Marinomonas mediterranea MMB-1: one gene and its partner. The protein of the gene in region 2 interacts with the protein of the main gene of each other region in a pairwise test. Links are inferred from orthologs where the notes say so. Each region holds a gene or a part of one and is shown on either strand. Other genes may lie near its edges. The genes, in order: groL and MARME_RS08980.

Evidence for each region.
Region 1: the proteins of MARME_RS08980 (region 2) and groL interact in binary tests that used the Escherichia coli proteins (3 or more experiments, as listed by UniProt). The link is inferred for Marinomonas mediterranea MMB-1 from one-to-one orthologs.

Annotation. Positions count from the first base shown.
Region 1 is NC_015276.1:2,263,656-2,266,912, forward strand. Bases 115-3,043 are described here. They hold groL (chaperonin GroEL), read left to right. Parts: upstream 115-724; coding sequence 725-2,362; downstream 2,363-3,043. Other genes in these bases: MARME_RS10385 (FxsA family protein), read left to right, coding at 115-258; MARME_RS10390 (co-chaperone GroES), read left to right, coding at 383-673; MARME_RS10400 (EAL domain-containing protein), read left to right, coding at 2,554-3,043. Outside these bases: more of MARME_RS10385, read left to right, coding at 1-114; more of MARME_RS10400, read left to right, coding at 3,044-3,257.
Region 2 is NC_015276.1:1,971,859-1,974,993, forward strand. The notes cover bases 329-3,135. They hold MARME_RS08980 (ABC transporter ATP-binding protein), read left to right. Parts: upstream 329-1,233; coding sequence 1,234-2,037; downstream 2,038-3,135. Other genes in these bases: MARME_RS08975 (calcium/sodium antiporter), read right to left, coding at 329-1,057; mlaE (lipid asymmetry maintenance ABC transporter permease subunit MlaE), read left to right, coding at 2,034-2,816; mlaD (outer membrane lipid asymmetry maintenance protein MlaD), read left to right, coding at 2,819-3,135. Outside these bases: LPS export ABC transporter periplasmic protein LptC, read right to left, coding at 1-94; more of MARME_RS08975, read right to left, coding at 101-328. UniProt on the Escherichia coli protein: Part of the ABC transporter complex MlaFEDB, which is involved in a phospholipid transport pathway that maintains lipid asymmetry in the outer membrane by retrograde trafficking of phospholipids from the outer membrane to the inner membrane.

The DNA of each region.
Region 1 (3,257 bases), 290 kb from region 2 along the record:
GAAGGTTTTATGTTGGCGTTTGCTGGGCTTTGCTTGCTGATACCAGGCTTTGTGACCGATGCGATAGGGGCGTTGATGCTTATCTCCCCATTACGTAAAGTGGTTGCTTCTGGGATCGCCTTGAATTTTCTCAAGAATAGAATGAACATGCGCTCCGCATGGGATCATTCCCCTTTTGATGCTCAGGCTTCAAAATCCGAGACGCCGATCGACGGCGAATATTCAAAAGAAGAAAACGACTTTATCGAAAAAAAGTAACGCTTTAGGGTTGAAATGTGTTTTCTCGACCACATTAAAAAGTCGATACAGAATCCTACTATGAAAAGTAGGGCAGTCCGGCCAGGGGATTCCTGGTATTGATTAATTTTGGAGATTAAGATCAATGAATATTCGTCCTTTGCACGATCGTGTTGTTGTTCGCCGTAAAGAAGAAGAGACAACAACCGCATCTGGTATCGTTTTGCCTGGATCAGCTACAGAAAAGCCTACACAAGGTGAGGTCCTAGCTGTCGGCACGGGTCGTATTCAATCAAACGGTGACGTGCGCGAGCTAGCTGTTAAGACTGGAGATACTGTGTTGTTCGGTCAGTACTCTGGTCAAACTGTTAAAATTGACGGTGAAGAACTGCTTATTATGAAAGAAGAAGAGATCTACGGCATCGTTGAAGCCTAATCTCCAACCGTTTTGATAACATAACGAAATTCACAATTTAGGATAAAGAAAATGGCTGCTAAAGAAGTAAAATTTTCAGATAGCGCGCGTCAGAAAATGCTACAAGGCGTTAACGTTCTAGCGGACGCAGTAAAAGTTACTCTAGGACCTAAAGGTCGTAACGTTGTAATCGAAAAATCGTTTGGTGCTCCACTAGTAACCAAAGATGGCGTGTCTGTGGCGAAAGAAATCGAATTAGAAGATAAATTCGAAAACATGGGCGCTCAAATGGTTAAAGAAGTGTCATCACAAGCAAATGATGTTGCTGGTGATGGTACGACAACAGCAACTGTTTTGGCTCAATCATTTGTGACTGAAGGCCTAAAAGCGGTAGCGGCGGGTCGTAACCCAATGGACCTTAAGCGTGGTATTGATAAGGCGACTACGGCTGTTGTTGCAGAGATTGCAGCGCTTTCAACGCCTTGTTCTGACAATCGTGCTGTAGAGCAAGTTGGTACTATCTCTGCAAACTCTGATGAAACCGTTGGTAAGCTAATTGCTGAAGCAATGGAGCGCGTTGGTAAAGAAGGCGTTATCACTGTTGAGGAAGGTTCTGGCTTCGAAGATGAGCTAGACGTTGTAGAAGGTATGCAGTTTGACCGTGGTTACCTTTCTCCTTACTTCATCAACAATCAAGAAACGATGAGCGCTGAACTTGAAAATCCGTTCATCCTTCTTGTTGATAAGAAAATCTCAAACATCCGCGATTTACTACCTACGCTAGAAGCTGTTGCTAAGTCTTCTCGTCCTCTTCTTATTGTTGCAGAAGACGTAGAAGGTGAAGCATTGGCGACATTGGTTGTTAATAGCATGCGCGGCATCGTGAAAGTTGCGGCAACTAAAGCGCCTGGTTTTGGTGATCGTCGTAAAGCGATGCTAGAAGATATCGCTATTCTTACAGGTGCGACAGTGATCTCTGAAGAGGTAGGTCTGTCTCTAGAAGGAACAACGGTTGATCAGTTGGGTACCGCTAAACGCGTTACACTAACAAAAGAAAATACGACTGTAGTGGATGGCGCAGGTGATGCAGCTAACATTCAAGGTCGTGTAGAGCAAATTCGTGCTGAAATTGCGAATTCATCTTCTGATTACGACAAAGAAAAGCTTCAAGAGCGTGTTGCTAAGCTTGCTGGCGGTGTTGCAGTAATCAAAATTGGTGCGCCGACTGAAGTGGCAATGAAAGAGAAGAAAGCGCGTGTAGATGACGCTCTTCATGCAACTCGTGCTGCCGTTGAAGAAGGTGTTGTTGCTGGTGGTGGTGTAGCGCTAGTACGTGCATTGTCTAAAGTCGCTTCTCTAGAAGGTAGCAACGAAGATCAGAAAGTAGGTATTGATCTAGCGTTGCGCGCAATGGAATCTCCAATGCGTCAAATCGTATCAAACGCGGGTGACGAAGCGTCTGTTGTCGTAGATAAAGTTAAGCAGGGTGAAGGTAACTTCGGTTACAACGCTGCAACTGGCGAATATGGCGATATGATTGAAATGGGTATTCTTGATCCAGCAAAAGTAACGCGTTCAGCGTTGCAAGCTGCAGCGTCTGTTGCCGGTCTTATGATCACAACTGAAGCAATGATCGCTGAAATCCCAAAAGATGATGCTCCTGCTATGCCTGATATGGGCGGCATGGGCGGCATGGGCGGCATGATGTAACCCACGCTAGTCTTTATAGAGGGCCATCAGATTTACTCTGATGGCCTTTTTTTATGCTTTGAGATTGCTTTTTGCTAATCGTTATTATTAGTTTTGGTTAGGATTCAGAAAACTATTTTTTAGTTTGTGATAATCATTTACAATTGTAAGGTTTTGTTTTTATTAGAGGTCTTATGGTGAGTCAGTTGTCCATGACAGGATTGTCACAATCTATATTAATCGACATTGTTCAAAAGCAGCGTTATGGAGTTGAGTATCAACCGATTGTTTCACTTGCTACTGGTGATACATTTGGATATGAAGCGTTGTCACGCTTTTTTGATCAAAGTGGAAATGCTGTCCGCCCTGATTTTGTCTATGCCGCTCTCCACGATAACCCTATCACTCTGTTTCAAGTTGAATATGCCCAGAAAAAAATTCAACTAGCAAACGCAGATTCGGGGAAAATGTTGTTTGTAAACCTTGACCAAGATGCTTTTTTTGCTGCTGGCACGGATGCGCTTAATTGCCCTTTTATGCATCTCGCTAAGGAATATGGCAGGGAGCGAGTGGTGATTGAGCTAATTGAAAACTCGGAGGTTAACGACGCGCTAATGAGTCTCACCATGATAGAAGCGTTTTCTGCATTAGGAATTGGGACGGCAATCGATGATTTATGTAACCCAAAGTCAATGATTTCAATTTCAGTTATGCAGTTGGTTGATTGGGTGAAGCTTGATAAACATGTTGTAAGTATGAAGCATGACAAAAATTTTATGCTGTTTGTTGAGAAGATGATTGAATTTGCTAGGTTAACCAATAAAAACATAATTTTAGAAGGCGTAGAGAATCAAGATGATCTAGAGTTTGCAAGGAGTTTAGGAGTTGATTTTGTCCAAGGGTTCTATTTTAGAGA
Region 2 (3,135 bases):
ACGCCCCATACCAAAAGAATGCCGTTGCAGACGCCGCTATTGCTAAAAGAATAAGGAGCTTTTTTGCCCAGTCTTTAGACGAAAGTATATTCATAATTAATTAGCTATATGCAATTAGAGTATATAAGTAGATTGCATAGCTGCCCAACAAGGGGAAGCCAATCCAGCGAGGAACTTCTTTAGATCTAGTGCGAGAGTATACAAGGACAAGAAGTGTTAATGTAAGGGTAAGTCCTAAAACCCACCAATAATCGCGATTTAACACCTCTTCGTTTAGCAATCCTGGGGCTAGGATCGCTGGCATTGGTAATACGGTTGCCAAATTGAATAGGTTTGATCCTAATACATTGCCAATGGCAATATCATGATGACCTTTTTTAACGCTTGTAATCGAAGCGGCTAATTCAGGCAAGCTTGTGCCGATTGCGACAATGGTCAAGCCTATAACAAGTTCGCTTATTCCCATTAGTGTCGCAATTCCGACCGCTCCCCATACCAATATTTTTGATGAAATAATTAATACTGCGAGACCTAATGTCGCCATAAGCAATGAGTACCAGACACTCTTACCGTCATCTTCAGGTAAATCTTCTGTGAGCTCGTCTTCACCGTCTTTCGTACCCTTAAGTAAGATAATTAAAGCAATAACAAATGAAGCAATCAGTATTAAGCCGTCCACTTTGGAGAGGTGCCCATCGTAAAACAGAGCGCCTGCTATCAGTGTGATGGCGACAACGAGAGGTATCTCCTTTTTTACGAGCGTTCCCGCAATTGGAATGGACGAGAAAAAAAGTGTTGCACCTAATACTAAGGCAACATTGGCTATATTTGATCCTAGGACGTTACCAATCGCTATCCCTGGTGCATTATCTAGTGCGGCGGTGGCCGACACAACCATCTCAGGGGCAGAGGTTCCTAGGGCGACGAGCGTTACACCAATTATAATTGGGCTAACATTTAATTTTTCGGCGACAAGTGCCGCATGTTCGATAAACTTATCTGAGCTTAATACTAATAAAATAAGGCCAGTTACGAGCGCCGCAGCAAACAAAAACATATATCTTTTATTCCATGGATAGCAAAGTGCTCCATTTAATGTGGTTTACCAACTAAATTCAAGACTTGACGTGCGCGATCCTTTATAAAACAAACAACATAATAGTTATAGCGTTTAATTTGGGGAGGGCGAATGCTACTATTTGTACAATAGATTTAAATGGAAGTATAAAAGTCGTGAAAAACGCTTACGTTCAAATTAGCAATCTATCGTTTACTCGTGGAGAGAGAGCGATTTATGAAGGAGTGTCTATTAACATTCCTCGTGGAAAAATAACCGCCGTTATGGGGCCGAGTGGCACAGGGAAAACGACACTGTTGCGTTTAATCGCCGCTCAACTCCATCCAGATCAAGGCTCAGTGTTGGTTGATGGCGTAGATATTCATAAAGCCAATCGTTCTGCTTTGTATGACACACGTAAGAAAATTGGCATGTTGTTTCAAAGTGGGGCGCTGTTTAGTGATATGTCTGTCTATGAAAACGTTGCCTTTCCCTTGGAGGAGCACACGGACCTTCCGGATGACATTATTAAAGATATTGTTTTAATGAAGTTGCAAAGTGTGGGCTTGAGGGGGGCGGTTGATCTAATGCCTTCGGAGTTATCTGGTGGTATGGCACGTCGCGTTGCTCTAGCGCGGGCTATCGCACTCGATCCAGAGCTTGTTATGTATGATGAGCCATTCGCTGGGCAAGATCCAATCTCAAAAGGCGTGCTTGTCGAATTGATCAAAAAACTAAATAAAGCGGTTGGTATAACATCCGTTCTCGTCTCTCATGACGTTGAAGAGTCTCTGTCAATATCTGATCATGTGTGTATTCTGTCGGGTGGTACTGTTGTTGCTCAAGGAACACCTGAAGAAATAAAGGCGTCGGATGATGCACGCGTTATTCAGTTTCTAAATGGCCAAGCAGATGGCCCTGTTCCATTCCATTTTCCAGCGTGCAGCTATGCTGGAGACCTGATAGGGAGTTCAACTTGAAAAAAGTACGAAATGTCGGGCAATCGTTATTTGACCAATTGGAGTCGATTGGGCGCGCAGGAATATTCCTATTTCAAACACTTGCTAGGTTACCTGTTAGGTGGGATGAAAGTTGTCGCTTGCTTGTCAATCAAGTCTATTCCGTTGGTGTTTTGTCCTTAGTGATTGTTATAGTTTCTGGGTGCTTTATCGGCATGGTGCTTGCGCTTCAGGGGTACACCATATTGGCAAAGTTTGGCTCGGAGCAGGCGGTGGGCCAATTGTTGGCATTGAGTTTGTTGCGTGAGTTGGGGCCCGTGGTTACTGCATTGTTGTTCGCGGGTAGAGCAGGGTCTGCGTTAACGGCCGAGATAGGCTTAATGAAGGCGACGGAACAGTTATCCAGTTATGAAATGATGGGAGTTGATCCTCTTCGCCGAGTTATCGCGCCTAGGTTTATCGCTGGTATGATTTGTATGCCGCTACTTTGCTTGATTTTCTCTGCGACAGGTATTTTAGGCGGTATGCTAGTATCAGTTCATTGGTTGGGTATTTATGATGGCTCATTTTGGTCATTGATGCAGCAATCAGTCTATTTTGATATCGATGTGTTTAACGGCATTATAAAATCAATCTTTTTTGCTTGTGCTATTACATGGATAGCCGTTTATCAAGGATTCGAGTGTGACCCTACGTCAGAAGGTATTGGTAAGGCGACAACGCGAACGGTAGTGCTAGGATCTTTAGCTGTCCTATTTCTTGATTTTATTCTAACTGCGGCAATGTTTGGGGATTTTTAGGAATGAGAAATAAACATACGGAACTTTTGGTAGGTGTTTTTATTGTGTTGGGTATTGCTGCGTTCGGATACCTTGCAATACAAGTAAGTGGTCTAGCGTTTTCTGATAAGAAAGATACGTACAATATTGTTGCTCGCTTTGACGATATAGGTGGCTTAACTGAACGTGCTAAAGTTACGATTGCGGGTGTGACGGTTGGTGAAGTCGAGAGTATTTCTTTTGATAAAGAATACTTCATGGGGCTGGTGACAATGTCGGTTCACAGTGATATCGATAATATCCCAACAGACAGTTCAATTGCTATTTTAACCAGTGGTCT